Regions from separate parts of the Enterobacter sp. ECC-175 genome, predicted to be linked through region 3. Evidence: predicted binding sites of a transcription regulator. Region 3 holds the regulator's gene; each other region holds the start of a gene.

Region 1 (10,150 bases), 510 kb from region 3:
CTTCGTCACGCAGCGCGAGGGCAATTTGCTTCGCGATGGTTTCACGGCTGACGTCTTCACGCGGGAAAGACCAGCAAAGAATGGTCACCGGCCCGGTCAGCATGCCTTTCACCGGCTTGTCCGTCAGCGACTGGGCGTACTTCGCCCATTCGACGGTAATCGCTTCCGGGCGGCTCACGTCACCAATGACCACCGGCGGCTTCACGCAGCGGGAGCCGTAGCTCTGCACCCAGCCGTTTTGGGTAAAGACGAAGCCGTCGAGATGCTCGCCAAAGTATTCCACCATGTCGTTACGTTCGGCTTCGCCGTGGACCAGTACGTCCAAGCCAAGACGCTCCTGCTCGATAATCGCCTGCTTGATGTGTTCGGCGATGCCGGTGCGGTAGTGATTGGCATCAAGGTTGCCCTTTTTAAAGTCCAGGCGCAGGCCGCGGATCTCGGTGGTCTGCGGGAAGGAACCGATGGTGGTGGTCGGCCACGCGGGCAGGTTAAAGCGGGCGCGCTGGGCTTCGGCGCGCACTTCATACGGGCTCTGACGCTGACTGTCCCGGGCGGTGATGGCTGCCAGGCGTTTTTCGACCGCCGGGTTGTGCACGCGTGCCGAGTGGCGGCGCGCCTGAATCGGGGCGCTCCACTCGGCAATCGCCGCCGTGTCGCCCGAGTTCAGAGCGTCGCGCAGCAGCGCAAGCTCCTCACATTTTTGCAGGGCGAAGGCAAACCAGCTTTTCACTTCCGCATCCAGACGCGTTTCGACGCTCAAATCAATCGGGCTGTGCAGCAGCGAGCAGGAAGAGGCTACCCACAGCTCGCGTTCGCCGACGATCTCTTTAATTTGGCCATATTTTTCCGTGAGATCGGCGCGCCAGACGTTACGACCGTTGATCAGACCGGCGGAGAGCAGCCAGTCCGCAGGCAGGCGGCTGTGCAGCTCGGCCACATCGTCTTTGCCGTGTACCAGGTCAACGTGCAGGCCCTGAACCGGCAGCGCGGTGATGGCGTCGAGGTTTGGCGTGACGCCCTCGAAATAGGTGGTCAGCAGCAGCTTCACCTGCCCGGTGAGCGCGTCGTACGCCGGTTTAAAGGCATCAAGCCAGGCCTGGGGCAGCTCCAGCACCAGCGCCGGTTCGTCGATTTGCACCCACTGGATGCCGCGCTTGCCCAGCTCGCTCAGCACCTGCTTGTAGACCGGCAGAATATCGTTTAGCAGGCTGAGGCGGTCAAACTGCTCGCCTTTGACTTTGCCCAGCCACAGGTACGTTACCGGCCCGAGCAGCACGGGCTTCAACTGGTGGCCCAGCGCCAGCGCTTCATCCACTTCGTCCAGCAGTTGCGTCCAGCCCAGCGTAAACTGCTGGCCCCTCACAAACTCCGGCACCATATAGTGATAGTTGGTGTTAAACCACTTGGTCATTTCCGCCGCTGCCGCTGGCTCACCCGTTGGTGCGCGGCCGCGGCCGATGCGGAACAGGGTATCGATATCGACCGATCCATCTTTGTTCTGATGACGAGCCGGCACGTTGCCTAACAGCAGGCTGGTCGTCAGAACATGGTCGTACCAGGCGAAATCGCCCACCGGCAGGAGGTCAATGCCCGCCTGCTTTTGCTGCTCCCAGTGGCGGGCGCGCAGCTCGCGGCCAACGGCCAGCAGCTCTTCGCGGGTGGAATTGCCCGCCCAGTAGCTTTCCTGTGCTTTTTTCAGCTCGCGGCGCAGGCCAACGCGAGGGAAACCGAGAGTGTGAGTGCGGATTGTCATGGTATGCCCCTTGTGAATTTTTACGTTTTAGACGTCCAGATGTTTACACTTCCATAATGTAAAGGTACTGTATATTCCTCAAGCGCAAAATGTTCATGGCGAAGTGAAGGACTTTCATGATCGAGATAAAACACCTGAAAACGCTACAAGCGTTGCGGAACAGCGGATCGCTCGCGGCGGCGGCGGCCACGCTGCACCAGACCCAGTCCGCCCTTTCCCACCAGTTCAGCGATCTGGAACAACGCCTTGGCTTTCGTCTGTTTGTGCGTAAAAGCCAGCCGCTGCGCTTTACGCCGCAGGGCGAGATTCTTCTACAGCTGGCGAATCAGGTGCTGCCGCAGATTGCCAGCGCGCTGCAGTCGTGCAATGAGCCGCAGCAGACCAGGCTGCGTATCGCCATTGAGTGCCATAGCTGCATTCAGTGGCTGACGCCCGCGCTTGAGAACTTCCGCCAGAAGTGGCCGCAGGTGGAGATGGACTTTAAATCCGGCGTGACCTTTGACCCGCAGCCCTCGCTCCAGCAGGGCGAGCTGGACCTGGTGATGACGTCAGACATTCTGCCGCGCAGCGGCCTGCACTATTCGCCGATGTTTGATTTTGAAGTGCGCCTGGTGCTGGCGCCGGATCATCCGCTGGCGGCCAAAACGCGCATTACGCCAGAAGACCTGGCGACAGAATTGCTGCTGATTTATCCGGTACAGCGCAGCCGCCTGGATATCTGGCGCCACTTCCTGCAGCCGGCAGGCGTGAGCCCGCAGCTGAAAAGCGTGGATAACACCCTGCTGCTGATTCAGATGGTTGCTGCCAGAATGGGCATTGCGGCGCTGCCGCACTGGGTGGTAGAGAGCTTTGAGCGCCAGGGTCTGGTGGTCACCAAAACCCTGGGTGAAGGCCTGTGGAGCCGGCTGTACGCCGCCGTGCGCGACGGCGAGCAGCGCCAGGCCATTACGGAAGCGTTTATTCGCTCAGCGCGGAATCACGCCTGCGACCATCTTCCGTTTGTGCGGAGCGCGGAGCGACCCAGCGTCGATGCACCCACAGCGAAGCCAGAATCACCGCTCCCCCAATAAGGAAGCTCGGCCAGTGCGGCTGCTCCTGCCAGATGGCGAGGTTCACCAGCAGCCCCGCGGGCACATGTACGTTATTCATGATCCCCAGCGTACCGGCGTCGACCTGCGTCGCGCCGTAGTTCCACATGAAGTAACCCAGCCCTGAGGCCACCACGCCCAGCCAGACCAGAACGCCCCACTGTAGCGACGTGGTCGGTAGCTTCTGCGGGTTGCCGAGCATAAACCACGCCGCTACCGCAACGATCGCCGCGCCCATATAGAACCAGGCGAAGGCATTGTGCTGCGGCATCGGGCGGGTTTCCATCAGGCGCTTATAGCCCACCATGCCGATGGCAAAGCTGATATTGGCAAGCTGGACGAACATCAGCCCGGTCCAGAAGTGATCGCTTACCTTGTCATAGCGAATAATCGCCGCGCCGATCACCGCCAGCGCGGCGCTCAGCAAATATCCCCAGCGCAGGCGACGCCTGCTGAGCAGGTCGTATATCAGCGTGATATAGAGCGGCGTGAGCACGGTGAAAAGCAGAAACTCCGAGACGGACAGATAGACATAGGCCCGGAAGCTAAACAGATACATGATGCCGAGCTGCATCGCGCCCACCAGCATGTACAGCAGAATGGTTTTCAGCGACTGCCCGCGCGTACGCAGAAACGGCAGGAACACCAGCGCGGCCAGCCCCACGCGCATCAGCACCGAAAAGTAGCTGTCGACCGAACCCGCAAGGTATTCGCCAATCAGGCTAAAGGAGAAGGCCCACAGGATGGTGGTGATAATGAGTAGCGCCACAATGCTCGTCTCGCAAAAAGAAGGAGGAGCATTGTAGCGAACTCTTTAGTTGACAACTGAACGATAAATAACCGATTGAGGATTATTCAAGGAACAGCTTGCGCAGATACTTCGGAACAGCGTTGTCGCCGTTGGTGCCGATCACTTCCAGCTCCGGGTGCAGGTCTTTCAAACGCTGGTGCGCGTTTTCCATGATGCAGCCTTTGCCCGCCATGGAGAGCATTTCGGCGTCGTTCATGCCGTCACCGAAGGCGATGCAGTCCTTCAGCTCAAAGCCCAGACGCTTCGCGACGGCTTCCAGGGCGTGACCTTTCGACACGCCGCCCGCCATCACTTCCAGGCAGGTCAGCGTCGAGAAGCTCACGTTCACGCGATCGCCCCAGCGCGCGTTGATCGCCTGCTCCAGCGGAAGAAGTTCCTCGTGGCTTTCACAGGTAAAGAACACTTTGCTGATCCCTTCCGGCTCCAGCAAACCCGGCTCGTAGAGAGAATACTGAAAGACCGCCTCTTTGAAGAAGCGCATCTCATCCGGGCGGTGGCGGTTCATAAACCACTCGTCGTCGCGGTAAACGTTGGTGACGATCGCCGGGTTGTTATGCACCACGCCGAAGAGATCGGCGGCGATGTCGCGGTCGAGGTTATGGGTGAAAATCAGGTTACCGTCGGTATCGTGCACGCGCGCCCCGTTGGAGGTGATCATGTACGATTTGATCTCCAGATTATCGCGGATCTGCCCCACGTCTACGTGATGACGACCGGTGGCAAACACGAAGTTCACGCCACGGGCAGTCAGGAGCTTTAGGGTCTCTTTCGCGTAAGGCGAGAGGGTGTGGTCGGGCGAAAGCAGCGTGCCATCTAAGTCAGATGCAACAACCTGGTACATAGGGATCTCAACCTCTGGTAAAAAAAATAATCAGTTATGCCTGTCGAAAAACTCGACGATGGCGTTCAGCGCGACTGAGCGCATAGCGTCCTTTTCGAAAAGGATCTCATGGTACGCGCCGTGGATGACCAGCGGTTTCTCCCCCTCACAGGGATGACCAGCGGCGGCGCGCAGTTCACAAAAGCGGTCGTGCATGCGGTTATCCACCACACGCTCGTCTTCTGCCTGAATCAGAAGCGTCGGCGTGGCATCGTTTGCCACGCCGGCCAATACCTGCTCACCGGCTAAAACACCTTCACGCACCCAGTGCCAGGTAGGGCCGCCCACGCGCAGGCGCGGCTCATCGGCGTAAAAGCGCAGGTTGCGGCGATAGCGCTGTCGGCTGTGGGTGAGCACGTTGAGCGCAAACGGCAGCGCGCGCCAGCGGCCCGTGCCGATGGCATATCCTTCCCGGATGCGCTGATGGCCCTCAGCCCAGTCGAGAAGTGGACGTACCATCCAGTCTGGAAAACGGATCACGATGCCGTACATCGGTGCGGTCAGCGCGATGGCATCGCACTGATGCGCATGACGCTGCAGGAAAAGCGTGGCGATAGCGCCGCCCATCGAGTGCGCCAGGATGTAGCGCTTGCGCCACGGCCCCGGCTGAACTTCCTGCTGCCAGAAGGCGGCGAGATCGTCGACGTAATCGCTGAAATGATCCACGTGACCGCGGTGCGTATCCGACAGCATGCGCCCGGAAAGGCCTTGTCCGCGATGATCGATAATCAGGACATCAAAGCCCATGTGAACCAGGTCATACGCCAGCTCGGCGTATTTGACGTAGCTTTCGATACGGCCAGGGCAGACCACGATGACGCGGTCGTTTTGCTCGTTACGAAAACGCACAAAGCGCACCGGAACGTTATCGACGCCCGTAAACTCATCTTCCTCGCGCTGACGCCAGAAATCGGTCAGCGGCCCCATAGAGAAAGCAGCAAATGCGTTTTCTCGTGTTTCCCAGTCCTTTTTCTGCTGCAACATTGGGTTTCCACCCCTGTAAGCCAAGGAATATCGTTTTTTCTTAACCGGTCACAAAATGACTCAACAATAGCGTATTGTGGCATAAAAACAGACGATTCGGGAGCTTCAAATGACCTTCGAGTGGTGGTTCGCGTACCTGCTGACATCCATTATCCTCAGCCTTTCCCCCGGCTCTGGCGCCATCAACACCATGACCACCTCGATTAACCACGGGTATCGCGGGGCGGCGGCGTCGATTGCCGGTTTACAAACCGGGCTAGGCATCCACATCGTCCTGGTGGGGATTGGCCTCGGCACGCTGTTCTCACGCTCGGTGCTGGCGTTTGAGGTGCTCAAATGGGCCGGTGCGGCGTATCTGATTTGGCTCGGCATTCAGCAGTGGCGCGCGGCGGGCTCGATTGATCTCAATACCCTCGCCCACACGCAAACCCGCGGCCGCCTGTTTAAGCGCGCGGTGTTTGTGAACCTGACTAACCCGAAAAGCATTGTCTTTCTCGCCGCGCTGTTCCCGCAGTTCATCGTTCCGCATCAGCCCCAGGTGATGCAGTACGTGGTCCTCGGCGCGACCACCATTATCGTCGATATCATTGTGATGATTGGCTACGCGACGCTGGCGCAGCGGATTGCGGCATGGATTAAAGGGCCTAAGCAGATGAAGGCCCTCAATAAGGTATTTGGTTCGCTGTTTATGCTGGTGGGCGCGCTGCTTGCGTCAGCGCGTCACGCTTAGCGAGAAATGATGAGGTGGATGCCGAAGCCCGCGAACAGCGCGCCGGCGAAGCCGTCGATCCACTTCGCAATGCGCTGGTAGCCTCGGCGCATCGCCGGTAAGGCAAACAGGCTGGCGACGACGGTGAACCAGGCAAAGGTTTCAACGACGATCAGCAGGAAGATGCCCCAGCGCGCGCCCGCGCCGACGCTATCGCCGACGAACAGAGAGAACACGGACCCGAAGTAAATAATCGCTTTCGGGTTCGCCAGGTTGGTCAACAGCCCTTTCACAAAGCTGCGGCCGCCCGTTGCCAGCTCCACCTGTGGCTCTTCCGCTTTTTTCTCTTCTTTCTTCAGCGCCCCGCGCAGCATCTGATAGCCCATCCAGCACAGATACAGGCCGCCGCCGACCATAATGATGTTATGCAGCCAGGCCATCTTCGCCAGAATCAGGTTCAGGCCAAGCAGCGCAACCGCCGCCCAGACCATTACGCCCATGGTAATGCCCAGCACGCCCATCATCGCCTCTTTACGAGAACGGCTGACGGCAGTTTGCGATACGAAGAAAAAGTCAGGGCCGGGGCTCATCAGCGCAACGATGTGCACTAACGCCACGGTAAGAAATAGCATCAACATAATTAACTCGCGGGGGAATAATTCAGTGAGTCACCATCCTGGCACTTTTTTGCCCGGCTGACTACTCCTCATCATCACCATCAGCGTGAGAGCGAATAAGCGCCATAAACTCCTTGCCGAAGCGCTCGAGCTTGCGCGTGCCGACGCCGTTGACGCTGAGCATTTCGCTTGCGCTAAGCGGCATCTGCTCGGCCATCTCGATAAGCGTCGCGTCGTTGAACACCACGTACGGCGGAATGTTCTCTTCGTCGGCAATGGCCTTACGCAGCTTGCGCAGCTTGGCAAACAGCTTGCGATCGTAGTTGCCGCCGTAAGATTTTTGCATCACGCGCGGCTTGAGCGCGACCACGCGCGGCACGGCGAGCTTCAGTTCAACCTCACCGCGCAGCACCGGCCGCGCCGCTTCCGTCAGCTGAAGCGCAGAGTGTTGAGCAATGTTTTGCGTGGCAAAGCCAAGGTGGATCAGCTGGCGAATAATGCTGACCCAGTGCTCGTGGCTCTGCTCTTTACCTATGCCGTAGACGGGCAGCTTGTCGTGGCCCATATCGCGGATGCGCTGGTTATTGGCGCCGCGCAGCACTTCCACCACGTAGCCCATCCCGAAGCGTTGATTCACGCGACCAATGGTCGAGAGCGCCTTGCGCGCGTCCATCAGGCCATCGTACTGCTTTGGTGGGTCGAGGCAGATATCGCAGTTGCCGCACGGCTCCTGTCGCCCTTCGCCAAAGTAGTTGAGCAGCACCAGGCGGCGGCAGGTTTGCGCTTCGGCAAACGCACCCATCGCGTTGAGCTTGTGACGCTCGATATCCTGCAGCTGGCCCTGGGGCTTCTCTTCCAGACAGCGGCGCAGCCACGCCATATCGGCCGGATCGTAAAACAGCATCGCTTCCGCAGGCAGCCCGTCGCGCCCGGCGCGGCCCGTTTCCTGATAGTAGGATTCGATGTTGCGCGGAATGTCGAAATGCACCACAAAGCGCACGTTGGGCTTGTTGATCCCCATGCCGAACGCCACCGTGGCGACCACGATTTGCAGATCGTCGCGCTGGAATTTTTCCTGCACGTCGGCGCGGATGTGGTTTTCTAACCCGGCATGATAGGCCGCGGCGCTAAAGCCGCGGTTTTGCAGGCGCGCGGCGGTGTCTTCCACCTTCGCGCGGCTGTTGCAGTAGATGATGCCGGATTTGCCGCGCTGCTCCTGCACGTAGCGCAGAAGCTGATCCAGCGGCTTGAATTTTTCCATCAGCATGTAGCGGATGTTCGGGCGGTCAAAGCTGCTGACCTGGATAAACGGATCGTTCAGGCCCAGAAGCCGGACGATATCCTGACGCGTGGTGTCATCCGCCGTGGCGGTGAGCGCCATAAACGGCAGCTCGGGGAAGCGCTGGCGCAGCTGGCCTAGCGCGGCGTATTCCGGGCGGAAGTCGTGCCCCCACTGGGAAATACAGTGCGCTTCGTCCACCGCCAGCAGCACCGGATTCCAGTGCGACAGATGGTCGAGGAAGTTATCCAGCATCAGCCGTTCAGGCGCGATATACAGCAGGCGGACCTGCCCGGTGCGGCAGCCGGCCATCACCTCTTGCTGCTGCTCGCGGGTCTGGGTGGAGTTCAGGCAGGCCGCCGCTACGCCGTTGGCGAGCAGCTGATCGACCTGGTCCTTCATCAGGGAAATGAGGGGGGATACCACCACCGTCAGGCCGTTAAGCACCAGCGCGGGAACCTGATAGCACAGCGATTTCCCGCCGCCCGTCGGCATCACCACCAGACAATCACGGCCTTCCAGCACGGTCTCAATGATGGTTTCCTGGCCGGGGCGGAACTGCTGATAGCCAAAGGTTTCTTGCAAAACCTGTTTAGCCAGCGATTCCTGATTCAATACTTCCGCCTGCGCCACGTTAACCCCATTTGCCAGAAATAAAACAGGCGCTATTTTCAGCGCCTGAGAGAGAAACTTCAACGTTTAACGCAAAAACATTCGAGCAGATCAGAAAATATCGTTCAACATGACGCCCACGCCAACGCGGGTCTGGTTGAAGTTATAGTCGATAAGCGACTCGCCGTAACCGCTATAAACCTGCGTATAAAGACGAACGTGTTTGCTCACCGGGTAGCTGACGCCAAGCTCCGCGCCGCCGTAGCCCGTGTTCCAGTTGTACTGGCCTTTAGCGCTCAGCACCGCGTCACCCAGCTGATAGCCAATCTTAAGCTGGTAGTAACCCATGTATTTGGTGATGTCCGGGTTGTCATCGGTCGATCCCACGACAAACCACGGCTTCACTTCCACCATGTAATTGCCGTTCTGCGCCATCAGGCGGGTATAGGCGCGGTTCCAGCTGCGCGAAGTGGGATCGGAGCGCCCGTTAGAGTCATGGTTAAAACCAACCTCGACGTCGCGCAGCGTCCAGCCGGCAAACTCGTAGTCCGTCGCGAAGCCCAGGAACAGCTGCGGCTCGTAGTTGGTCTCACGGAACGGTGAAGATTCACCGCTGTTCGAGAGCTGCCACCAGGATTTTTGCGTATACGATGCGCCGAGCACCGAGTTCGGCCCCAGGATCCCGCGCCAGAACGGAAACGCCAGGCTGAGCTGGTATTTCACCTCGTCCTTACGCGCATTCTCAGCCCAGTCATAGGAGCGAATCGCTTCTTTATTGAGATCGCTGGTCCAGGTGTAGAGCAAATAGTTGGTGTCGTACGGATAAAGCGTGAACGGATTGTCATGCTCCTGAAGCAGGTTCGCAATGATGCTGCCGCGCACGGCAGGCGTATCATGTACCTCGTTAACCGTTGCTTCCTGCGCATATGCTGTGAGGGGCAGCGAAACCGCCGCCAGTAACCAACCCAGATACGTCCGCATCGGTGGTGTTCTCCTGAGATTGTGACGTCTAATGAATAGTTTTGTAGACGCATTCTACATTTTTCCGCGCGAACTTCCCCTCCTGGTTTCTGAAAGTGGAATTTCTCCGTAGCGAAGCATAAAATCAACATTTTGTTAACAACAAGGATGCTATACCGATGTCAGCCATGCTTACCGCTGAAGAAGCGTTGAAACTCGTGGGCGAAATTTTTGTTTACCACATGCCGTTTAACCGCGCGCTGGGGCTGGAGCTGGAGCGTTACGAGAAGGACTTTGCGAAGCTTAACTTTAACAACCAGCCGATGATGGTAGGTAACTGGGCGCAAAGCATTCTGCACGGCGGCGTGATTGCCTCGGCGCTGGACGTTGCGGCCGGGCTGGTCTGCGTGGGCAGCACGCTGACGCGCCACGACACTATCAACGAGGACGAGCTGCG
Region 2 (10,150 bases), 520 kb from region 3:
GTTCATCCGGTGGGCGACCCGTATAGGTCGAATGGTAAATCGCATCTTCACGCTGGGTAATATGCGTAACGGTAAACACCGGGAAATTATCCACTTCATTGTAATAGCCCGTGTGGTCGCCGTAAGGCCCTTCCGGGGCCAGCTCGCCCTGTTCGATATAGCCTTCAAGGACGATTTCAGCGCTGGCAGGCACTTCTAGATCGTTAGAAATGCATTTTACCACTTCGGTTTTCGTGCCGCGCAGCAGCCCGGCAAAGGCATATTCGGAAAGGGTATCAGGAACCGGCGTGACCGCGCCCAGAATCGTTGCCGGGTCAGCGCCCAGCGCCACGGAGACGGGGAAACGCTCACCGGGATGCGCCGCGCACCACTCCTGGAAATCCAGCGCGCCGCCGCGATGCGACAGCCAGCGCATGATAAGTTTATTTTTACCGATCCGCTGCTGGCGATAGATGCCGAGGTTCTGACGCTCTTTGTGCGGACCGCGCGTCACGGTCAGGCCCCAGGTGATGAGCGGCGCAGCATCTTCAGGCCAGCACTGCATAATCGGGATTTTCGTCAGGTCGACCGCCTCGCCCTCCAGCACTTTTTGCTGGCACGGCGCGCCGCGCAGGCGTTTGGTGGGCATGTTCAACACCTGCTTAAACTGCGGCAGCTTGTCGAACAGATCGCGGAAGCCTTTAGGCGGCTCCGGCTCTTTCAGAAAGGCCAGCAGCTTGCCGACTTCACGTAACGCCGTGACATCCTCTTGCCCCATGCCCAACGCCACGCGCCGAGGCGTGCCAAACAGGTTGCACAGCACCGGCATTGAGTAGCCTTTGGGGTTTTCAAACAGCAGCGCCGGGCCACCGGCACGCAGGGTGCGGTCGGCTATTTCTGTCATTTCCAGATAGGGATCAACAGGTAGCGTAATGCGCTTGAGTTCGCCCTGCTTTTCCAGCAGCGTCAGGAAGTCGCGAAGATCGTGATATTTCATGCAGTTAGTCATGGCCTCTCTGTAAGCGCTTCATTATACGGCGTAAGGCGGCGTGATGCTGTAATTTTGTTAAATTAGCGTGAACTACCGCGGCTTACGGCCATTATAATCACCTTAGCGATCCAGAAGGGTTTTTGGTATGCTTGCGCCCCGAACAAAGGGAAAAAGTGATTATGCAGGCCTGGTATTTACTGTATTGCAAACGCGGCCAACTTCAGCGCGCGCAGGAACATCTTGAACGTCAGTCTGTAAATTGCCTGACGCCCGTCATTACGCTTGAAAAAATGCAGCGTGGGAAGCGCACGACCGTCAGTGAACCGCTTTTTCCCAACTATCTGTTCGTCGAGTTTGATCCGGAAGTTATCCACACCACAACCATCAGCGCAACGCGCGGCGTCAGCCATTTTGTGCGCTTTGGTGCGCAACCGGCGACGGTTCCGTCAAAGGTTATCCATCAGCTTTCTGTCTATCAACAGCCCGAAGACATCACCGACCCTGACACGCCTTATGAAGGCGACAGCGTGGTGATTACCGAAGGTGCGTTTGAAGGATTGCAGGCCATCTTCTCCGAGCCGGATGGGGAAGCGCGCTCTATGCTGCTGCTTAACCTGCTGAACAAGCAGGTGCTGCAGAGCGTCAAAAACACCGACTTCCGCAAAGTTTAAAATTGCACGCCAAACAGGCGGCGCACGTTTTCGTCCGTTTGCGCTGCCAGCTGCTGCACGTTTTCTCCGCGCCAGTGCGCGACGCGCTCAACAATATGCCCCAGATACGCCGGTTCATTGCGCCGGGATGCAGGCTTAGGCTTCATATCGCGCGGCAGCAGATAGGGTGCATCGGTTTCGACCAGCAGCCGCTCGGCCGGAATTGAGGGCAGCAGTTCTCGGAGTGCCAGCCCGCGGCGTTCGTCGCAGACCCAGCCCGTAATGCCCAGATAAAGCCCCCGCTTCAGGCAATCCTGCGCCTCCTGATATGAACCGGTGAAGCAGTGCAGCACCGCGCCGGGCAGTTTATCGAGCCACGGTTCCAGCAGCGCCAGAAAACGCTCGTGCGCGTCTCGGCAGTGCATAAACACCGGCATCCCCAGCTCTGCCGCCAGCGCAAGCTGCACGGTAAAGGCGTACTCCTGCTCCTGAGGCGTGGAGAAGTTGCGGTTAAAATCCAGCCCGCACTCGCCGATCGCCACTACTTCAGGCGTTTGTGCCAGCGCGCGGAGCGCTTCAGCGCTTTCATTGGTCCACTGGCTGCTGTCATGCGGATGCACGCCCGCGGTCGACCAGCATCGCGCGTAGCGATGCGCCATCTGCTGCGCCTGTTCACTTTCGTGAAGATTCGTACCGGTCAGTAACAGCCCCTTCACGCCTGCATCAAACGCGCGCGCCACAACCTCATCGCGATCTTTAGCAAACTGCGAGCTGGTCAGATTGAGCCCGATATCAAACATGCTGGTCCCCATGTAAAAACCGCCCTGACGGGCGGCTGGAATTATTCTTCGGTGGTCTTTTCAGACTCGTCGTCTTCGTCGTCCCGCCGACGTCCTTTACCCACGTAGAAACGGGAGAAGAAGACCCCCACCTCAAACAGGCAGTACATCGGAATGGCTAACAGCGTTTGCGAGAAAACGTCCGGCGGCGTGAGCAGCATACCGACCACGAACGCGCCAACCAGAATATACGGACGCTTTTTGCGCAGGTCTTCAGGCGTGGTCACGCCAACCCAGCAGAGCAGCACGATCGCTACCGGCACTTCAAACGCCACGCCGAACGCCATAAACAGCGCCATGACGAAGCTAAGGTAGCTTGCGATGTCGGTAGAGACCTGCACCCCAACCGGCGCGGTGTGCGTCAGGAAGCCAAAGGCCAGCGGGAACACCACGAAATAGGCAAACGCCATGCCGATATAGAACAGCAGGGAGCTGGACACCAGCAGCGGGATAACCAGCTTGCGCTCGTGTCTGTACAGCGCGGGTGCCACAAACGCCCACACCTGGTACAGAATGACCGGGGCAGAGGCAATCAGCGACACCCAAAACGTCAGCTTAATCGGGGTAAAGAACGGTGAAGCAACATCCGTTGCAATCATCGTCGCACCCAGCGGCATCTGTTTGATCAGCGGCGCGGAGACAACCTGGTAGATATCGTTGGCGAAATAGACCAGGCACAGGAAAATGAGGAAAACCGCAATAATGCAGTTTAACAGGCGCTTACGCAGCTCAATAAGATGCGTAATAAGCGGTTGAGTATCATCTACTGCCATGGTTACGCTTTATCACTCGACGAGGGGGATGATTCGGAAACGGGCGCTGCGGGTTTGGCTTCAGCCGTTTTGCCGACGGCCTCTTCCGGCTGTACCTGTTTTTTGAGTTCAGATTCCTGCGGCGTCTGCTCCGGCGCATCGGCCTGATGCTCCGCGCTGGCAGGCGTGACGCCCTCTCGCTGCGCTTCGCTGTTCTTCACCACCGGATTATGGATAGTGTTAGCTTCATCGCTCGCTTTTTCAGGATCGTTAACGCTGTATGAGCGCTTCATAGATTCCGCCGCTTCGCGCAGTTCATCCATTGAGGCTTTCAGCTCCGGCGTCAGGTTGTCCATGCTCGCCTTCTCAACCTTTTTCAGGCTGTCCTGAAATTCCTGAAGCTTAAGCTCTTGCGCCAGCTCGTTCTGTACGGTGGTTGCCAGCGAGCGAAGCGCGCGCACCCAACCTACCACGGTTTTCACCGCAACAGGCAAACGCTGAGGCCCAAGCACAATCAGGCCAATCACGAAGACCAATAGCAGCTCACCAAAACCAATATCGAACACGAATTACACCTGCTCTTTATCGTGGCGTTTAGCGTCTTCCTTTTTGGCTTCATCCTGCTTGTCGGCAATAGATTTAGCAGTGAAGTCAGCGTCCTGGCTGGATTTATCCTGCTTATTCTCATCATCGCTCATGGCTTTTTTGAAGCCTTTAATTGATGCACCAAGGTCGGAACCAATGGAACCGAGTTTCTTCGTGCCAAACAGCAGCACGACGATGACGGCAATAATGACCAATTGCCAGATACTGATACCACCCATACATATTCCTCAGTGATAGATGATTAATTAATCAGATCGCATTATACGTATGCGACCTGGTGATAGCGATGCAATTTCAGCGCGTTTTTCTCCAGCCCGCGAGCCAGACGACAACACCAGCGGCCATTAGCCAGGCGGGCATCATTTCCCAATCTGGCCGATTGATCAGCAGAAGCGTTCCGCTTAGCAGCAGCGTCGCGCCAATACCGAAGAGATAGCGCGACTGCCCCTGGCGAACGCGACTAGCCTGCAACTCGCTGGCGATTTTATCCATGCTGTGCTGAAGATTCTTGCTCTGACGCAAACTGTCGTAAACCAGTTCAGGTATTTCGGGCATTTTTTCGATCCAGAACGGTGCTTTCTCCTTAAACGAGCGCACCAGCGCCGGAATACCGACCTGATCCTTAATCCAGGATTCCAGGAATGGCTTTGCCGTTTTCCACAAGTCTAACTGAGGATAGAGCTGGCGGCCTACGCCCTCAACGTAAAGTAATGTTTTCTGAAGTAAAACTAATTGCGGCTGGACTTCCATATTGAAGCGGCGCGCGGTGTTGAACAGGTTCAGCAGAACGTGGCCAAAAGAGATCTCTGACAGCGGTTTTTCAAAAATGGGTTCACACACCGTACGAATAGCAAACTCAAACTCTTCAACGTTGGTATCGGGCGGAACCCAGCCGGAGTCAACGTGCAGCTCAGCCACCTTGCGGTAGTCGCGATTGAAGAAGGCGATAAAGTTCTCGGCGAGATAGCGCTTATCTTCTTTGTTCAGCGAGCCAACAATACCGCAGTCGATACCAATGTATTTTGGGTCTTCGGGATGTTCATAGCTGACGAAGATATTGCCCGGATGCATGTCCGCATGGAAAAAGCTGTCGCGGAACACCTGGGTAAAGAAGACCTGCACGCCGCGCTCGGCCAGCAGCTTCATGTTGGTACCCTGTTTTTCAAGCGCGGCCACGTCAGACACTGGAATACCGTAAATGCGTTCCATCACCATCATATTCTGGCTGCAGTAGTCTGAGTAGACTTCGGGGACGTACAGCATGGGGCTGTCTTCGAAGTTGCGTCGTAACTGAATAGCGTTCGCGGATTCACGCAGCAGGTTCAGCTCGTCAATCAGCGTTTTTTCATATTCACGCACGACTTCCATAGGACGCAGACGGCGTCCATCAGGCAGCAGGCGCGGCACCCAGCGGGCCAGGCGGTAAATTAGCTTCATGTCCGCTTTAATAACCGGCAGGATATCCGGGCGGATCACCTTGATGACGACCTCTTTGCCGTTCTCCTTCAGCCGAGCGGTGTGAACCTGGGCGATTGACGCGGATGCCAGCGGTTTAATATCAAAATCATCAAACCAGGTATCGACGGGAATGCTGCCCATCGCCTCTTCAATCTGTTTTTTCGCTCTCTCTCCGTCAAACGGGGCAACGCGGTCCTGCAGCATCGCAAGCTCATCGGCAATCAGCGGCGGGAAGAGATCGCGCCGGGTAGACAGCATCTGTCCAAACTTGATCCATACCGGGCCAAGCTCCTGCAGCGCAAGGCGCAGACGTTCACCTAACGGCTGATCTTTGTGACGGTTTGGCATCCAGAATAACATCCGCCGCCAGATGCGAAGCGGCAGCGTGATACGCATTTTGGGGATAAGCTCGTCGAGCCCGTAACTCAAAAAGGTGCGGATGATAAAATAGAGGCGCCGAATTTCACCAGGCGTCATTTGCCCTCCAGTTTTTCCAGCCGTTTGGTCAATGCATCAACTGCGCGCTCAACGGCTGCGGTCTCTTCCGCAAACCATGCCATTTCAAGTGGCCCGGGCGCCATGCGCCACTCTTCGGTTAATACTTCAGCCGCGTAGCGCTGCTGGCGCTGCAGGCTTTTACGCAGGAACGTCGTACCGCCGTGGACCGCTTTGCTGATCCCTTCGGCGGCGATGTCGCCAATATAAGGTGCAAGCAGCTCTGCGGGATCAAACTCCGCCAGATCGCTCAGCGCAACGAAGTTCTGTACCACCTGGATATCGCCCTCAACCTGCAATTCACCGCTGCGGATCAGCGTCGTCAGCTGCTGGCGATCGCGCAGTTTTGGCAGCACGCTCATGCGCGTGATAACAGAGCAGTCGGCTTCACCTTCCCACTCGCCCAGCACGTCGAGCTGGCGCTCGCTGAAGACCAGCACAAGCGGCGTTGAAAACTCGCTTAACGAAATGCGTAACACCTTTCCGTTGAGGCGCTGGCGCGCGGACTTTAACGCTGGCGCACGGTACAGGAAGGCATTAAGCACATTCTCGATGCCTGCGGTGACTAAGGGTTTAAAGGGCACAGGAGACCTCCACTCAGAACTTATAACCGCGATGCAGCGCAACGACACCCGCCGTCATGTTGAAATACTCAACGTTTTCAAATTCTGCATCCTGCATCATCGCTTTCAGGGTGTCCTGATCCGGGTGCATACGGATGGATTCCGCCAGATAGCGATAGCTCTCCGCGTCGTTTGCCACAAGCTCGCCAATGCGCGGAAGCACATGGAACGAATAAGCGTCGTAGGCTTTGCTCAGCGGATCGATAATCGGTTTTGAAAATTCCAGCACCAGCAGGCGTCCGCCGGGCTTAAGCACGCGGTACATGGAGCGCAGCGCTTTGTCTTTATCGGTAACGTTACGCAGGCCGAATGAGATGGTGATGCAGTCGAAGGTGTTATCCGGGAACGGCAGTGCTTCGGCGTTGGCCTGCACATACTCCACGTTGCCCACCACACCGATGTTACGCAGCTTTTCGCGTCCCATTTTCAGCATGGAATCGTTGATGTCGGCCAGAACAACGCGGCCGGTTTCGCCTACCAGACGGGAAAACTTCGCTGTCAAATCGCCCGTGCCGCCCGCCAAATCAAGTACCGTTTGCCCGCGACGCACGCCGCTGCAGTCGATGGTGAAGCGCTTCCACAAGCGATGAATGCCGAACGACATCAGGTCATTCATTACATCGTACTTCGCCGCCACGGAATGAAATACGTGGGCCACCATGTCTGCCTTCTGCGCCTTGGCGACAGTCTGAAAGCCAAAGTGCGTCGTGTCTTGTGAATCTTCAACCATCTCAGAGCCTGCTTATCAGTAAAATGTTTGTGAAGTGTAACAGATTGGGCGCGTTTGCCCTACGATTCAACCGCCGCGAACGTAACGTTCCGTTGACTCATCTGGTGGTAAATTCGCCGCTAAATCGTTGTCTCCACCGCCTGTTTTATGATTGTCAGAGGCTTCCCGGAGCCGGAACTCTTCATCCTGCGCCGTCGCCTGCTCCACCAGTTCCGGATTAATCTCGCGTTTTACTTCCACCCCCAAGCTACGAAATGCCTCAGCCTGCGCTAAAAGATTACCGCGCCCGGAAGAGAGCTTTTTCATTGCCTGGCGGTAGTTATCCTGCGCGCGATCCAGGCTTTGCCCAACGGAGGACATGTCGTCCACGAACAGGCGCATTTTGTCGTACAGCTTGCTGGCGCGATCGGCGATTTGCTGTGCGTTACGGCTCTGATGCTCGTAACGCCAGAGATTCGCAATGGTGCGCAAAGCCACCAGCAGCGTCGTCGGGCTAACCAGCATAATGTTATTTCTCAGCGCTTCGGTAATCAGTTCGGGCTGTCTGTCGAGCGCCAGCAGAAACGCGGGCTCTACCGGAATAAACATCAGCACGTAATCTAACGAGCGCAGCCCCGGAAGCTGTTGATAATCTTTTCTGCCCAGCAGGCGAATGTGGTTACGCACGGAGGCAATATGCTCCTGCAGCGCCGCCTCGCGGGTATAGTCGTCTTCCGCATTGAAATAGCGCTCGTAGGCCACCAGCGTCATTTTGGCATCGATCACCACGTCCTTGCCCTGTGGCAGGCGCACGATCACGTCAGGCTGCATACGCGAGCGGGCGTCGTTCTCAATGCTAACCTGTGTTTCGTATTCATATCCTTCACGCAGGCCGGACGCTTCGAGCACGCGCGTCAGCACCACCTCGCCCCAGTTGCCCTGCGTTTTATTGTCGCCCTTAAGCGCGCGCGTCAGGTTAACCGCCTCCTGCGCCATCTGCGCATTCAGCTGCTGGAGATTGCGGATCTCATGCGCCAGCGTGTGGCGCTCGCGCGCTTCCTGGCCAAAGCTGTCCTGTACCTGACGGCGAAAACCGTCCAGCTGCTCGCGCAGCGGCGTTAATAGCCCATTCAGGCTTTGCCTGTTTTGTTCGTCAACGCGCCGGTTGCTCTGCTCAAATATTCGGTTGGCGAGGTTCTCAAACTGCTCGCTCAGGCGCTGTTCGCTGTTGATCATCTGACGAATTTTGTCTTCGGCGTGCAGCTGCGTGGATTCGAGGCGGGTGGTGACTTCGCGGAGATCGGCCTCCAGCGAGGTGTTGATATCGCGAAGGTTTCGCAATTCGTTGTTGAGCAGTTCACACTCGTCGCGCCAGTGGGCACTTTGCGCAAGCTGTTGCTTTGTCGCGCTTAGCTCCGCAACGATCTCTTCGCGCTCTGCAAGCTGGTCGGCTTTTTGCTGCGCGTGTTGATAGCTGGAGATTAGCCAGCCAACGCCTGCGCCCACCAGCGCTATCACCGCATAAATCAGGAATGAGATGTCCACAATGCCCCCTGCATCAACGAATTACCCGCACAACATAGAATTGTGCTGTATAAACGTCCAGTTTGAAAGGGTTTTCCTGCGAGGCGTTACGCAAAAAAGAAAAGGCCGAACGTGTCGGCCTTTTGTCACTGAAGAGAGAACTAGATCAGGCGGCGAGCCGCTTCCACCACGATTTTCACCGCATGACTTTCGGTCTGCTTCATGGTTTCAGCGTTCGGGATCTCCTGCTGGGTACGGTTGACGATAACGCCCGCCACCATACCGGCACGCAGACCCTGGCTTGCGCACATGGTCAGCAGCGTTGCTGACTCCATTTCATAGTTCATAACGCCCATGGACTGCCACTCTTCCATAGAGCCTTTGAAGCGGCTGACCACGCGGCCAGAGAAGGTGTCGTAACGCTCCTGACCAGGATAGAAGGTATCGGAGGAGGCGGTTACGCCCACGTGGGTGGTTGCACCTACGGATTTCGCGGCTTCAACCAGCGCGGTTGTACAGGCGAAGTCCGCCACTGCCGGGAATTCCATCGGCGCGAAGTGCAGGCTTGCCCCGTCCAGACGCACGGATGCGGTCGTCACCAGCACGTCGCCCACGTTGATGTGCGGCTGAATAGCGCCCGTTGTACCGATACGCAGGAAAGTACGAATGCCCAGCTGCGCCAGTTCCTCAACGGCAATAGAGGTAGACGGGCCACCGATGCCGGTAGAACATACGATCACCGCTTTGCCATCCAGCTCTGCGCGCCAGGTGGTGAACTCGCGATGGGCTGCCAGCTTAACCGGCTTATCCATCAGCGCGGCGATCTTTTCCACACGCTCAGGATCGCCCGGGACGATAGCCAGCGTAGCCCCTTGTAGATCGTTTTTAGTGAGGCCGAGATGAAAAACATCAGACTTAGACATAGGTGACTCCTCTGTGGGTCGGTTAGTCAGAAGAAGCAAAACGGTACTTTACAGAAGCACTACGCACATTTTCGTGATGGATCTCACTGCAAGTGAAAATGATTGCAGTGATTTTCCATAAAAAGGTGATTCACATCACATTAACAAGTTATATCGTCGCGTGTTGCACAAAAGATAGACCGTTTCGGGCAGTGTGGGTTGTTATCTTGAGGTCTATATTTATATGCACTTACGGGTACGGAGAATACCATGATTCAGAAAACCAATTTTGCACCTGCCGCCGCCCCGCATGCTTCAACCATTGTTTCTACTTCTGAAGAAGCCATCGTGGCGGGTGAGACCTCCATTCCCTCGCAGGGGGAGAATATGCCTGCCTATCACGCGCGGCCAGAATCTGCCGACGGCCCGCTGCCGATCGTGATTGTGGTTCAGGAGATTTTCGGCGTTCATGAACACATCCGCGACCTCTGCCGCCGCCTGGCGAAGGAAGGCTATCTGGCCGTGGCGCCGGAGCTCTATTTCCGTCAGGGCGATCCGAATGATTACAGCGATATCCCCACCCTGTTCAGCAATCTGGTGAGCAAAGTGCCTGACGCGCAGG
Region 3 (10,150 bases):
GCCTATAGCGTTCCGGCCAACATTGGCGAGCTGGCCATTACCCTGACCAGCGAAGTGAACAAACAAACCAGCGTGTTTGCGCCGAACGTGCTGATTCTCGATCAGAACATGACGCCATCGGCGTTTTTCCCAAGCGAATACTTTACCTACCAGGAGCCGGGCGTGATGAGCGCTGACCGCCTGGAAGGGGTGATGCGCCTGACGCCTGCGCTGGGACAGCAAAAACTCTACGTGCTGGTCTTTACCACCGAGCAAGATCTGCAGAAAACCACCACATTGCTCGATCCGGCAAAAGCCTATGCGAAGGGTACCGGCAACGCCGTGCCGGATATTCCGGACCCGATTGCCCGCCACGTGACCGACGGAACGCTGAAGCTGAAGGTGAAAACCAACAGCGGCTCCAGCGTGTTGGTTGGCCCGCTGTTTGGCTCCTCCGGCAATGGTCCTGTGACCGTGGGCAACACTGCCGCACCGGTTTACGCCGCACCGGCTGCCCCTGTCGCCGCCGCGCCAGCCGCTGCGCCGGCGAAGAAAGCGGAGCCGGTACTGAACGACACCGAAGCATACTTCAACAACGCGATTAAGCAGGCCGTGAAGCGCGGCGATGTCGATAAGGCGCTGAAGCTGCTTGATGAGGCCGAACGTTTAGGTTCAACCACTGCCCGTTCCACCTTTATCAGCAGTGTAAAAGGCAAGGGGTGATCGTCTCCCCGCAGTGCTGATTTGTTAGTTTTAGTGCGCCTGAGTGGGCGCACTTTTTTTCATGCCGTCCGTGTCTGTTGCACCGTTGTTGCGATAGTGATCGTTAAATAACGTTTGACCGCCCCCAAGCCGCGTTTCTGCGATACAATGCCATTACGTTATGTATCGGAGAGTCTGGCATGTCACACCCTGCGCTAACGCAATTGCGTGCGCTGCGCTATTTAGACCACATACCCGCGCTTGAACCGGCGCAGCTTGACTGGCTGCTGCTGGAAGATTCCATGACAAAACGTTTTGAGCAACAGGGTAAAACGGTCACGGTGACGATGATCCGCGAAGGATTTGTCGCTGCCGATGAGGTTGCCAGCGAGCTGCCGCTGCTGCCGTCTGAAGAACGCTACTGGCTGCGCGAGATCCTGCTCTGCGCTGACGGCGAGCCGTGGCTTGCCGGACGGACGGTGGTACCAGAATCCACCCTTTCCGGGCCCGAGCTCGCGCTGCAGCGGCTGGGAAAAACGCCGCTGGGGCGCTATCTTTTCACCTCGTCCGAGCTTACCCGAGATTTCATTGAGATTGGTCGCGATGCCGATCTGTGGGGGCGCCGTTCCCGCCTTCGCCTGAGCGGTAAGCCGCTCATCCTGACGGAACTGTTTTTACCAGCATCGCCGCTGTACTAAGAGGAAGAGAAAATGGAGTGGAGTCTGACGCAGAACAAGCTGCTGGCCTTTCACCGCCTGATGCGCACGGATAAACCGATCGGCGCGCTGCTGCTGCTGTGGCCGACCCTGTGGGCGCTGTGGGTTGCTACGCCGGGCGTACCGCCCCTGTGGATCCTGGCAGTGTTCGTTGCGGGCGTTTGGCTGATGCGCGCGGCGGGCTGCGTGGTCAATGACTATGCGGACCGCAAGTTTGACGGGCACGTGAAGCGCACGGCCCATAGACCGCTGCCGAGCGGCCAGGTTTCCGAGAAAGAGGCCCGCACGCTGTTTGTGGTGCTGGTGCTGCTCTCCTTCCTGCTGGTGTTAACGCTTAACACCATGACCATTCTGCTTTCGGTTGCCGCACTGGCGCTGGCCTGGGTGTATCCGTTTATGAAGCGCTACACCCATCTGCCGCAGGTGGTGCTGGGCGCTGCGTTTGGCTGGTCGATCCCGATGGCGTTTGCCGCGGTGAGCGAATCTGTGCCGCTGAGCTGCTGGCTCATGTTCCTGGCCAACATTCTCTGGGCCGTGGCGTACGATACGCAATATGCCATGGTTGACCGCGACGACGACCTGAAGATCGGTATCAAATCGACGGCGATTTTGTTCGGGCGTCAGGACAAGCTGATCATCGGTATTCTGCAGGTTGCGGTGCTGGCGCTGATGGTGGCCATTGGTCGCCTTAACGGCCTGAACTGGGAGTTTTACTGGTCCGTGCTGGTGGCGGGGCTGCTGTTTGCGTATCAGCAAAAGCTGATTGCGAAGCGGGAACGCGAAGCGTGCTTTAAGGCGTTTATGAACAATAACTACGTGGGCCTGGTGCTGTTTTTGGGGCTGGCGATGAGTTACTTTTCATAAAAGTACGGCAGCCGAATGGCTGCCGTTTTGTTTTCTCCCTCTCCCCGTGGGTGAGGGCATCAGTCCGCTGATAACATCACTCGCCCTGCGTCGAGCTCTCAATCGTTAAACGCACGTCGGCGGTAATCAGCTCTGCCAGCATCTGATAGATCTTCATCGTCTCTTCCGGCTCGGCATCGCCCGTGTCGCTAATGAACCCTTCGTCACGCAGCGTCAGCACCAGCGAGCTGAACACCGCCTTGTCAAAGAACTCAGGCGCATTGATACCGTGCAGAACGGAGAGGCGCTGTGCCAGCGTGCGGCTCTCTTTTTCCAGCGTGCCGCGGTTAATGGACGGATTCGCGCTCAGCAGCCAGAAGGTGATGGCGTAGCGTTGCAGCGTTTCGCGCGCGCCAGCGGCCAGCAGCTGCAGAGTTCTGGAGCGTGACGGGTTGATGAGCAGCTCGTTCTCATTAACCGTAATCAGCCCCTGACGACGCATCTCTTCCGTCATCTTAGCCAGCTCGGCGGCCAGCTCGTCTTTGCTCCAGCGCAGGAACAGCTCCGCTTTCAGCATCGGATAGATGGCTTCAATGTGGCGTAACAGCTCCTGATGCGAAATGCGGCGGTGCTGGGTCAGAATGGCGGCCATCAGGGACGGCAGCATCAGCATATGCGTGATGTTGTTGCGATAGTAGGTCATCAGCACCGCCTGCTCGCGCGGCAGAATGATGATGTCACCAATCGTATCCTTCTCGACTTCAAACTTGTTCATCTGCAGCGCGTGGTCGATAAGCTCGCTGGCGGTAGCAGAAGGAACGGTCGAATCGACGGAGTACGGCACGTTGCGCATGATGCTCAGGTAGCAATCGAGCTGCTCGGTCAGCTGCTCGCGGGTGAGCGAGCGCTGGCGCGAGGCCAGAAGCGCCGTGCAGCACAGGTTCATGGCGTTTGCCGCACCGGCGCTGTTGATACGCACCATCAGCTCTGACGCAATGCCGTTGACGGTCGGCGTCAGCCACGCTGGACGCACCGCTTCGATGGGATCGATGGATTCACGCCACTCGGGAACGTGGGTATTCAGGTACGTCATCAGCGGCATTGGCTCGCCGAAGTTCACGTAGCCCTCGCCCAGGTTGCGCAGCTTGCTGAGGCCGCGCAGCATCTGCGGCAGGCTCTCTTTCTCTTTGGTTGCCCCGCGCAGCTCTTTGGCGTAGGTGCCCACTTCCATCACGTGCTCATAGCCAATATAGATTGGCACCAGTGTGATAGGGCGCGTACCGCCGCGCAGCATCGCCTGGATAGTCATCGACAGCGTGCCGGTCTTTGGATCGAGCAAACGTCCGGTGCGGGAACGTCCGCCCTCGACGAAGTATTCTACGGAATAGCCGCGGCTGAAAAGCTCGCCGAGGTATTCACGGAAGACGGTCGAGTAGAGCTTGTTGCCCTTAAAGGTTCGACGAATAAAGAATGCGCCCAGGCGGCGGAAGATCGGGCCCGCTGGCCAGAAGTTCAGGTTAATACCGGCCGCAATATGCGGCGGCACCAGCCCCTGGTGGTAAAGCACGTAGGAGAGCAGCAGGTAGTCCATATGGCTACGGTGGCAAGGCACGTAGACAATTTCATGGCCGTCATGTGCCAGCTGGCGCACGCGCTCGGCGTTATGGACGTTAATCCCCTGATAGAGCCGGTTCCAGGTGAAGCCCAGAATGCGGTCAGACAGGCGAATCATCTCGTAGGAGAAGTTCGCGGCGATCTCTTCCATCAGCGCGATGGCGTTCTGCTGGGCCTTCTCGTGGGAGATTTTCTTGCTGCGCGCCTCGTCTTCGACGGCGCGGGCAATCGCTTTAGAGGCCAGCAGCTTGTTGAACAGATCCTGGCGCGCAGGCAGGCGAGGGCCAACCGCGGCGAGACGCTGACGCGCAAAGTGCATACGCGCCACGCGCGCGAGCTTTTGTGCGATGATCTTGTCCGTTCCGTGCTCGTCCGCCATGCGGCGCAGCGAAACAGAAGGGGAGAAACGCACGAAGCTGTCGCGTCCCAGCCAGGAGACGGCGAAGAATTTTTGAATGCCGTTAAGCATGCGCAGCGGCGGATTCTCTTCACCCTTTTCACGGCCCGGTCGGCGGCCAAACATCACGGAGACCGGCACCATCTGCACGTCCAGATCGGGATTGCTGCGGTGCAGATCGAGGTAGTCGTGGAACAGCTTGATCGACTCTTCTTTCGGCGTGTAATAGGTAAACACGCGCGGCCCGCCGTGAATGAACACATAGCGCGGCAGCAGCGTACCGTCGACTTCCAGCGGTTCAAGCGGGTCAGGCAGATCGTGCGCCAGGCACTGCGCGCGAAGCGTTAACAGGTCAGCCTTCGAGTTATAAGGCAAAACGTACATAATGGGGCGCGAGGTATCGAGCCCTAATTCCAGCGCGGGTTCTGCTGGGATAGACTTACTTTTTACCAGTACGCTTAATGGTAAATTAAGTAATTTGTAGTAAATTCGTGGCCAGCCGGACATAAACGATGTAAAGCCTCTGGTTAATAATGCAATTGCGGCGCAAGGATAACAGAAAGCGCGCAAAATTTCTGTTGTTACCCGTCATACTTCAGGTGGCAGCAAACGCGCTGCGGCTGTAGTTATTGACGCTCTTTCCAATAAAAGGTTCTTTTAATGGCCAATAATACCACTGGGTTAACCCGAATCATCAAAGCCGCCGGCTATTCATGGAAAGGTTTCCGTGCCGCATGGCTCAATGAAGCCGCTTTTCGCCAGGAAGGGGTCGCCGCTATCGTCGCGGTTATCATCGCCTGTTTCCTGGATGTTGATGCAATAACTCGCGTACTTCTCATCGGTTCGGTGCTTTTGGTGATGATAGTGGAAATTCTCAATAGCGCTATTGAGGCGGTTGTTGACCGTATCGGTTCCGATTTCCACGAGCTTTCCGGACGCGCAAAAGACATGGGGTCTGCTGCTGTACTGCTGGCGATTATCGTCGCGGCGATAACCTGGGTCACGCTGCTTTGGTCGCATTTCCGATGAGCCTCGAGAAATAATTAAGTCCCTGGTTTTTTGTGCAGTTTTTGGTTCCAAATTCGCCTTTGACTGTATATACTCACAGCATAACTGTATATACACCCAGGGGGCGGAATGAAAGCGTTAACGACCAGGCAGCAAGAGGTGTTTGATCTCATCCGGGATCATATCGGCCAGACGGGTATGCCACCCACGCGTGCGGAAATCGCGCAGCGTCTGGGCTTCCGTTCTCCAAACGCTGCCGAGGAACACCTGAAAGCGCTGGCACGTAAAGGCGTGATTGAGATCGTCTCCGGCGCGTCTCGCGGTATTCGTCTGCTTGTCGAAGAAGAGACGGGTATTCCGCTGGTTGGCCGCGTTGCAGCCGGTGAGCCGCTGCTGGCGCAGCAGCATATTGAAGGCCACTATCAGGTCGATCCTGGGATGTTCAAGCCAAGCGCTGACTTCCTGCTGCGCGTTAGCGGGATGTCCATGAAAGACATCGGGATTCTTGACGGTGACCTGCTGGCCGTTCACAAGACGCAGGACGTGCGCAACGGGCAGGTTGTTGTCGCGCGTATTGATGACGAAGTGACCGTTAAGCGCCTGAAAAAACAGGGCAACACCGTGCAGCTTCTGCCGGAAAACAACGAGTTCACGCCGATTGTGGTAGACCTGCGCGAACAGAGCTTCTCCATCGAGGGCCTGGCGGTTGGCGTTATCCGCAACGGCGAATGGCTGTAATCTCTTCCTGACGGGCTGCGGTTTCTCCGCGGCCCGTTTCGTATTATCGTCCCCGGTATTTTCCCATGTCTCTGCTGACGGCTTCCGATAAAGCATTGTGGCGTCTTGCGCTGCCGATGATCTTCTCCAATATCACCGTTCCTCTCCTGGGGCTTGTTGATACGGCGGTGATTGGCCACCTTGACTCTCCCGTGTATCTGGGCGGCGTCGCGATTGGCGCAACGGCGACCAGCTTCCTCTTTATGCTGCTGCTCTTTTTGCGCATGAGCACCACCGGGCTGACGGCGCAGGCGTATGGCGCGAAAGATCCGCTGCGCCTGGCGCGCGCGCTGGTGCAGCCGTTAATCCTGGCGGTGGGCGCAGGAATACTGATTGTCCTGCTGCGCTCTCCGCTTATTGATTTAGCGCTGCATATCGTCGGCGGCAGCGAGGCGGTGCTTGAGCAGGCGAGGCGTTTTCTGGCGATCCGCTGGCTTAGTGCGCCCGCGTCGCTGGCAAACCTCGTTTTGCTCGGGTGGCTGCTGGGCGTTCAGTATGCCCGCGCCCCGGTGATCCTGCTGGTGGTGGGCAACCTGCTTAATATCGTCCTCGATCTGTGGCTAGTCATCGGCCTGCACATGAACGTGCAGGGAGCGGCTCTTGCGACGGTAGTGGCGGAGTACGGCACGCTTCTCATCGGATTAGGGATGGTCTGGCGCGTGCTGGCGATGCGCGGGATCTCGGTTGCGCTGCTGAAAAAGGCCTGGCGCGGCAATATTCGCAAGCTGCTGGCGCTCAACCGCGACATCATGCTGCGTTCGCTTCTGCTACAGCTGTGCTTTGGCGCGCTGACCGTCTACGGCGCGCGGCTTGGGCCTGAGATTGTCGCGGTCAATGCGGTTCTGATGACGCTGCTGACCTTTACGGCCTATGCGCTGGACGGCTTTGCCTATGCCGTTGAGGCGCACTCCGGTCAGGCCTATGGCGCAGGGAAAAGCGGCCAGCTGCGCGACGTCTGGCGTGCCGCCTGTCGTCAGGCAGGGCTGGTAGCCCTCGCATTCGCAGTGGTTTACGCCGGTTTTGGCCAGTCAATCGTTGCCTTGCTTACCTCACTGCCCGCGCTGCGTGAACTGGCCGGTCATTACATCGTCTGGCAGGTAGTGTTGCCGGTGGTCGGCGTCTGGTGTTATCTGCTGGATGGCATGTTTATTGGGGCAACGCGCGGGGCTGAAATGCGTAACAGCATGGCGGTAGCGGCGGTCGGGTTTGGCCTTACGTTGCTCACCGTTCCGTACCTGGGCAACCATGGCCTATGGCTCGCGCTGGCCGTTTTTCTCTCCCTGCGCGGGCTGTCGCTGGCCTTTATCTGGCATCGCCACTGGCGCAACAACACCTGGTTTGTGTCTTCGTAATCGTCGCGATGGTTAAAGATTCTGAATATGAAAACGGCCGCCGAATCCTTAACTACAATTATTATCACGTCCAGCAGAAAAGCACGTTACGGACGCTACTCAATGACGCTTAACACGAGGACACGATTATGAATAAAGACGAAATCGGCGGCAACTGGAAGCAGTTTAAAGGTAAAGCGAAAGAACAGTGGGGTAAGCTGACGGACGATGATATGACCGTCATCGAAGGTAAGCGCGATCAGCTTGTCGGGAAAATTCAGGAACGTTACGGCTACGAGAAAGACAAAGCTGAATCCGAAGTGAAAGACTGGGAAACCCGCAACGACTATCGTTGGTAACCCGGTAAACCCGCAGGTACAAGGATGTACTGTCAGAGGGCGGCGCTAAGCCGCCTTTTCTGTATGCCTAGCGCGGTTTCTTCTTTACCAGAATGGAGTGATCGTGCTGGCAAGCATCCTGATGCTTACAGGATTCAACCTCCACGCAGGCTGAACACAGGCCGTGCGCTTCAATCACATTATGCCGCAGGGCAAAGCCCATTCTGGCCGCCAGAGTTTGCATAATGTCCTCCACGCCTTCCGCGCCTTCTTCCTTTACGGCGCCGCAGCGGTCGCAGATAAACATCGCCGACGTATGGGTTGGCTGGTCGAACAGGTGGCACAGCACGTAGCTGTTCGTGGATTCGACCTTATGCACAAATCCTTGTTCCAGCAGAAAATCCAGCGCCCGATAGACGGTTGGCGGTTTCGCCTGCGGCTCGCTTTCGCGCAGCAGGTCGAGCAAATCGTACGCGCTGATGGCGCCCTGTTGCAGGCTCATCAGGCGCAACACCTCAAGGCGCTGCGGGGTCAGGCGCACATTGCGTTGCGCGCACAGCTTTTCAGCTTGCGCTAACAGCTCCTGCGTTGTGGTCTTATCCATTGGGCACCTCGGATGACGTCAGTGATAAAGACTCACTTTATCATGTTCTGCTTAAAACGCCGAGATCCGCCGGGCTGTGCTATACCTGACGCATCACATTCCGGGAAATGACCTATGAAAAGACCTGACTGTATTCGGCACTGGCGCGACGTAGAAGGCGCAGATGACTCCACCTATCCCGACAGCGATGAGCGTTTTTCCATCGGCGCGCCGCTGGCGCGTCAGCTGGGGCTGAGGCGAATGGGTATCCATCACGAGCGCCTCCCGCCCGGCCGACGCACCTCTTATCCGCATGCCGAAAGCGATGAAGAGGAATTTATCTACGTGCTGGAAGGCTATCCTGAAGCCTGGATCAACGGATATCTGTGGAAGCTGGAGCCGGGCGACAGCGTGGGGTTCCCAGCCGGAACGGGCGTTTGCCACACCTTTATCAATAATACCGACGAAGAGGTTCGCCTGCTGGTGGTTGGCGAAGCAAACAAAAAGCACAACCGCATCTACTATCCGCTTAACCCGGTGTATGCGGCAACGCGTGAGGACCGCTGGGTTGATCATCCTCCTCAGTTTTTTGGCCCGCACGACGGAAAACCTGGGCGAAAATAATTTCCTCTTCTATAAATATTGAGGGCCGTCACATATTACAACAGGCCGCACGGGAAATTTAACTTAGGGAAATAGCGGGTCTTTTGCGTCTTATTCACAGCAATAGTTCGTCCCTGTCTGGGTGATAACAGACAGGGGTTAATTCATAACAAAATTTATGACGAGCATACTGTGAAAAAACATTTTAAATTTTCGATGGTTAGCATTGCTGTCTCCTTTTTTATGGCAAATCAGGCGGGAGCAGCCAATACCTGGGCGGAAGCGCGCAGCGACGCGATGGGCGGTACGGGCGTTGCGGCGGGCAGCTACGGCAGCGGGGCGTTAATCAACCCGGCGCTGCTGGCGAAAGCGAAGCCTGATGATGATGTATCGGTGATCTTGCCTTCAGTCGGCGCGCAAATTACCGACAAGGACAATCTTCAGGACGAGATTGATAACATCAACGACAAAATCAATCACTATAAGGACGTGGTGGACAGCCTTACCCCTGGCGAAATCATTACCAACCCGTTAGGTTCAATCAACCAGTTCCAGGGCGCAGCGAAAGATCTCGCTGATGAACTCGACTACCTCAACGGGAAAACCGCCCGCGCCACGGCGGGCGCGGGAATTGCGGTGAGCATTCCTAACGATGTGTTGTCAGTGGCCTTTATGGCGAAAGGCTATGCCCACGGGCGGGTCAGTTCTTCAATCGATCCGCAGGATATTGATTACCTGCGCGGTATTCAAAACAGCGATCTCGTGGCGGCAGGCGTAGCGCTGGATGCTGCGCTCAACGGCACGGACCAAATTACCAAAAATCTCAACTCAACGGCGTCTGGCCGGGCGGCGATTGTCTCCGACTACGGTATTGCCGTTGCCCGTCAGTTTGACCTGGGTGGCGTGCCGGTATCCGTGGGCGTGACGCCGAAGCTGCAGAAAACCTGGGTTTATAACTACACCACGTCCATTTACGATTACGACAGCAATAAATGGAACGATAGCCGCTACCGCACTGACGATACGGGCTTTAACGTTGACGCCGGTATTGCTGCTGATTTCGGTGAGCACTGGACGGTAGGCCTGAGCGGGCAAAACCTGATGTCGCGCGACATCGATACAAAAGATGTCCGTATCCGCAACGGGCGCACAGGCGAAGTGGTGAGCTATAAAGATACGTATCAGATCCGTCCGCTGGTGACCGCCGGTGCGGCCTGGCACAACGATCTCGTGACCTTAACCGCCGACGGCGATCTCAC

What was found. Region 3 encodes LexA, which represses DNA repair genes until DNA is damaged. Its sites were predicted from a motif close to TNCTGTATGTACATACAGNA; they were not measured.
Region 1: the regulator LexA is predicted to act here: its motif matches at 1,819-1,838, upstream of metR (HTH-type transcriptional regulator MetR).
Region 2: the regulator LexA is predicted to act here: its motif matches at 8,691-8,710, upstream of rmuC (DNA recombination protein RmuC).

The regions. Positions count from the first base shown of each region.
Region 1 is NZ_CP143776.1:368,363-378,512, forward strand. It holds gene metE (5-methyltetrahydropteroyltriglutamate--homocysteine S-methyltransferase) at 1-1,753, opposite strand, end outside; gene metR (HTH-type transcriptional regulator MetR) at 1,870-2,823, shown strand; gene V1599_RS01855 (carboxylate/amino acid/amine transporter) at 2,711-3,610, opposite strand; gene yigL (sugar/pyridoxal phosphate phosphatase YigL) at 3,693-4,493, opposite strand; gene pldB (lysophospholipase L2) at 4,524-5,516, opposite strand; gene rhtB (homoserine/homoserine lactone efflux protein) at 5,626-6,246, shown strand; gene rhtC (threonine export protein RhtC) at 6,243-6,863, opposite strand; gene recQ (ATP-dependent DNA helicase RecQ) at 6,925-8,754, opposite strand; gene pldA (phospholipase A) at 8,845-9,714, opposite strand; gene yigI (acyl-CoA thioesterase YigI) at 9,873-10,150, shown strand, end outside.
Region 2 is NZ_CP143776.1:357,164-367,313, forward strand. It holds gene ubiD (4-hydroxy-3-polyprenylbenzoate decarboxylase) at 1-988, opposite strand, end outside; gene rfaH (transcription/translation regulatory transformer protein RfaH) at 1,150-1,641, shown strand; gene tatD (3'-5' ssDNA/RNA exonuclease TatD) at 1,638-2,420, opposite strand; gene tatC (Sec-independent protein translocase subunit TatC) at 2,462-3,232, opposite strand; gene tatB (Sec-independent protein translocase protein TatB) at 3,235-3,777, opposite strand; gene tatA (Sec-independent protein translocase subunit TatA) at 3,781-4,035, opposite strand; gene ubiB (ubiquinone biosynthesis regulatory protein kinase UbiB) at 4,112-5,752, opposite strand; gene ubiJ (ubiquinone biosynthesis protein UbiJ) at 5,749-6,354, opposite strand; gene ubiE (bifunctional demethylmenaquinone methyltransferase/2-methoxy-6-polyprenyl-1,4-benzoquinol methylase UbiE) at 6,368-7,123, opposite strand; gene rmuC (DNA recombination protein RmuC) at 7,190-8,647, opposite strand; gene udp (uridine phosphorylase) at 8,788-9,549, opposite strand; gene V1599_RS01840 (dienelactone hydrolase family protein) at 9,799-10,150, shown strand, end outside.
Region 3 is NZ_CP143776.1:874,763-884,912, forward strand. It holds gene malM (maltose operon protein MalM) at 1-702, shown strand, start outside; gene ubiC (chorismate lyase) at 882-1,379, shown strand; gene ubiA (4-hydroxybenzoate octaprenyltransferase) at 1,392-2,261, shown strand; gene plsB (glycerol-3-phosphate 1-O-acyltransferase PlsB) at 2,338-4,758, opposite strand; gene V1599_RS04165 (diacylglycerol kinase) at 4,912-5,280, shown strand; gene lexA (transcriptional repressor LexA) at 5,389-5,997, shown strand; gene dinF (MATE family efflux transporter DinF) at 6,063-7,388, shown strand; partial or broken gene V1599_RS04180 (hypothetical protein) at 7,397-7,468, shown strand; gene V1599_RS04185 (CsbD family protein) at 7,517-7,726, shown strand; gene zur (zinc uptake transcriptional repressor Zur) at 7,794-8,309, opposite strand; gene V1599_RS04195 (cupin domain-containing protein) at 8,424-8,912, shown strand; gene V1599_RS04200 (conjugal transfer protein TraF) at 9,108-10,150, shown strand, end outside.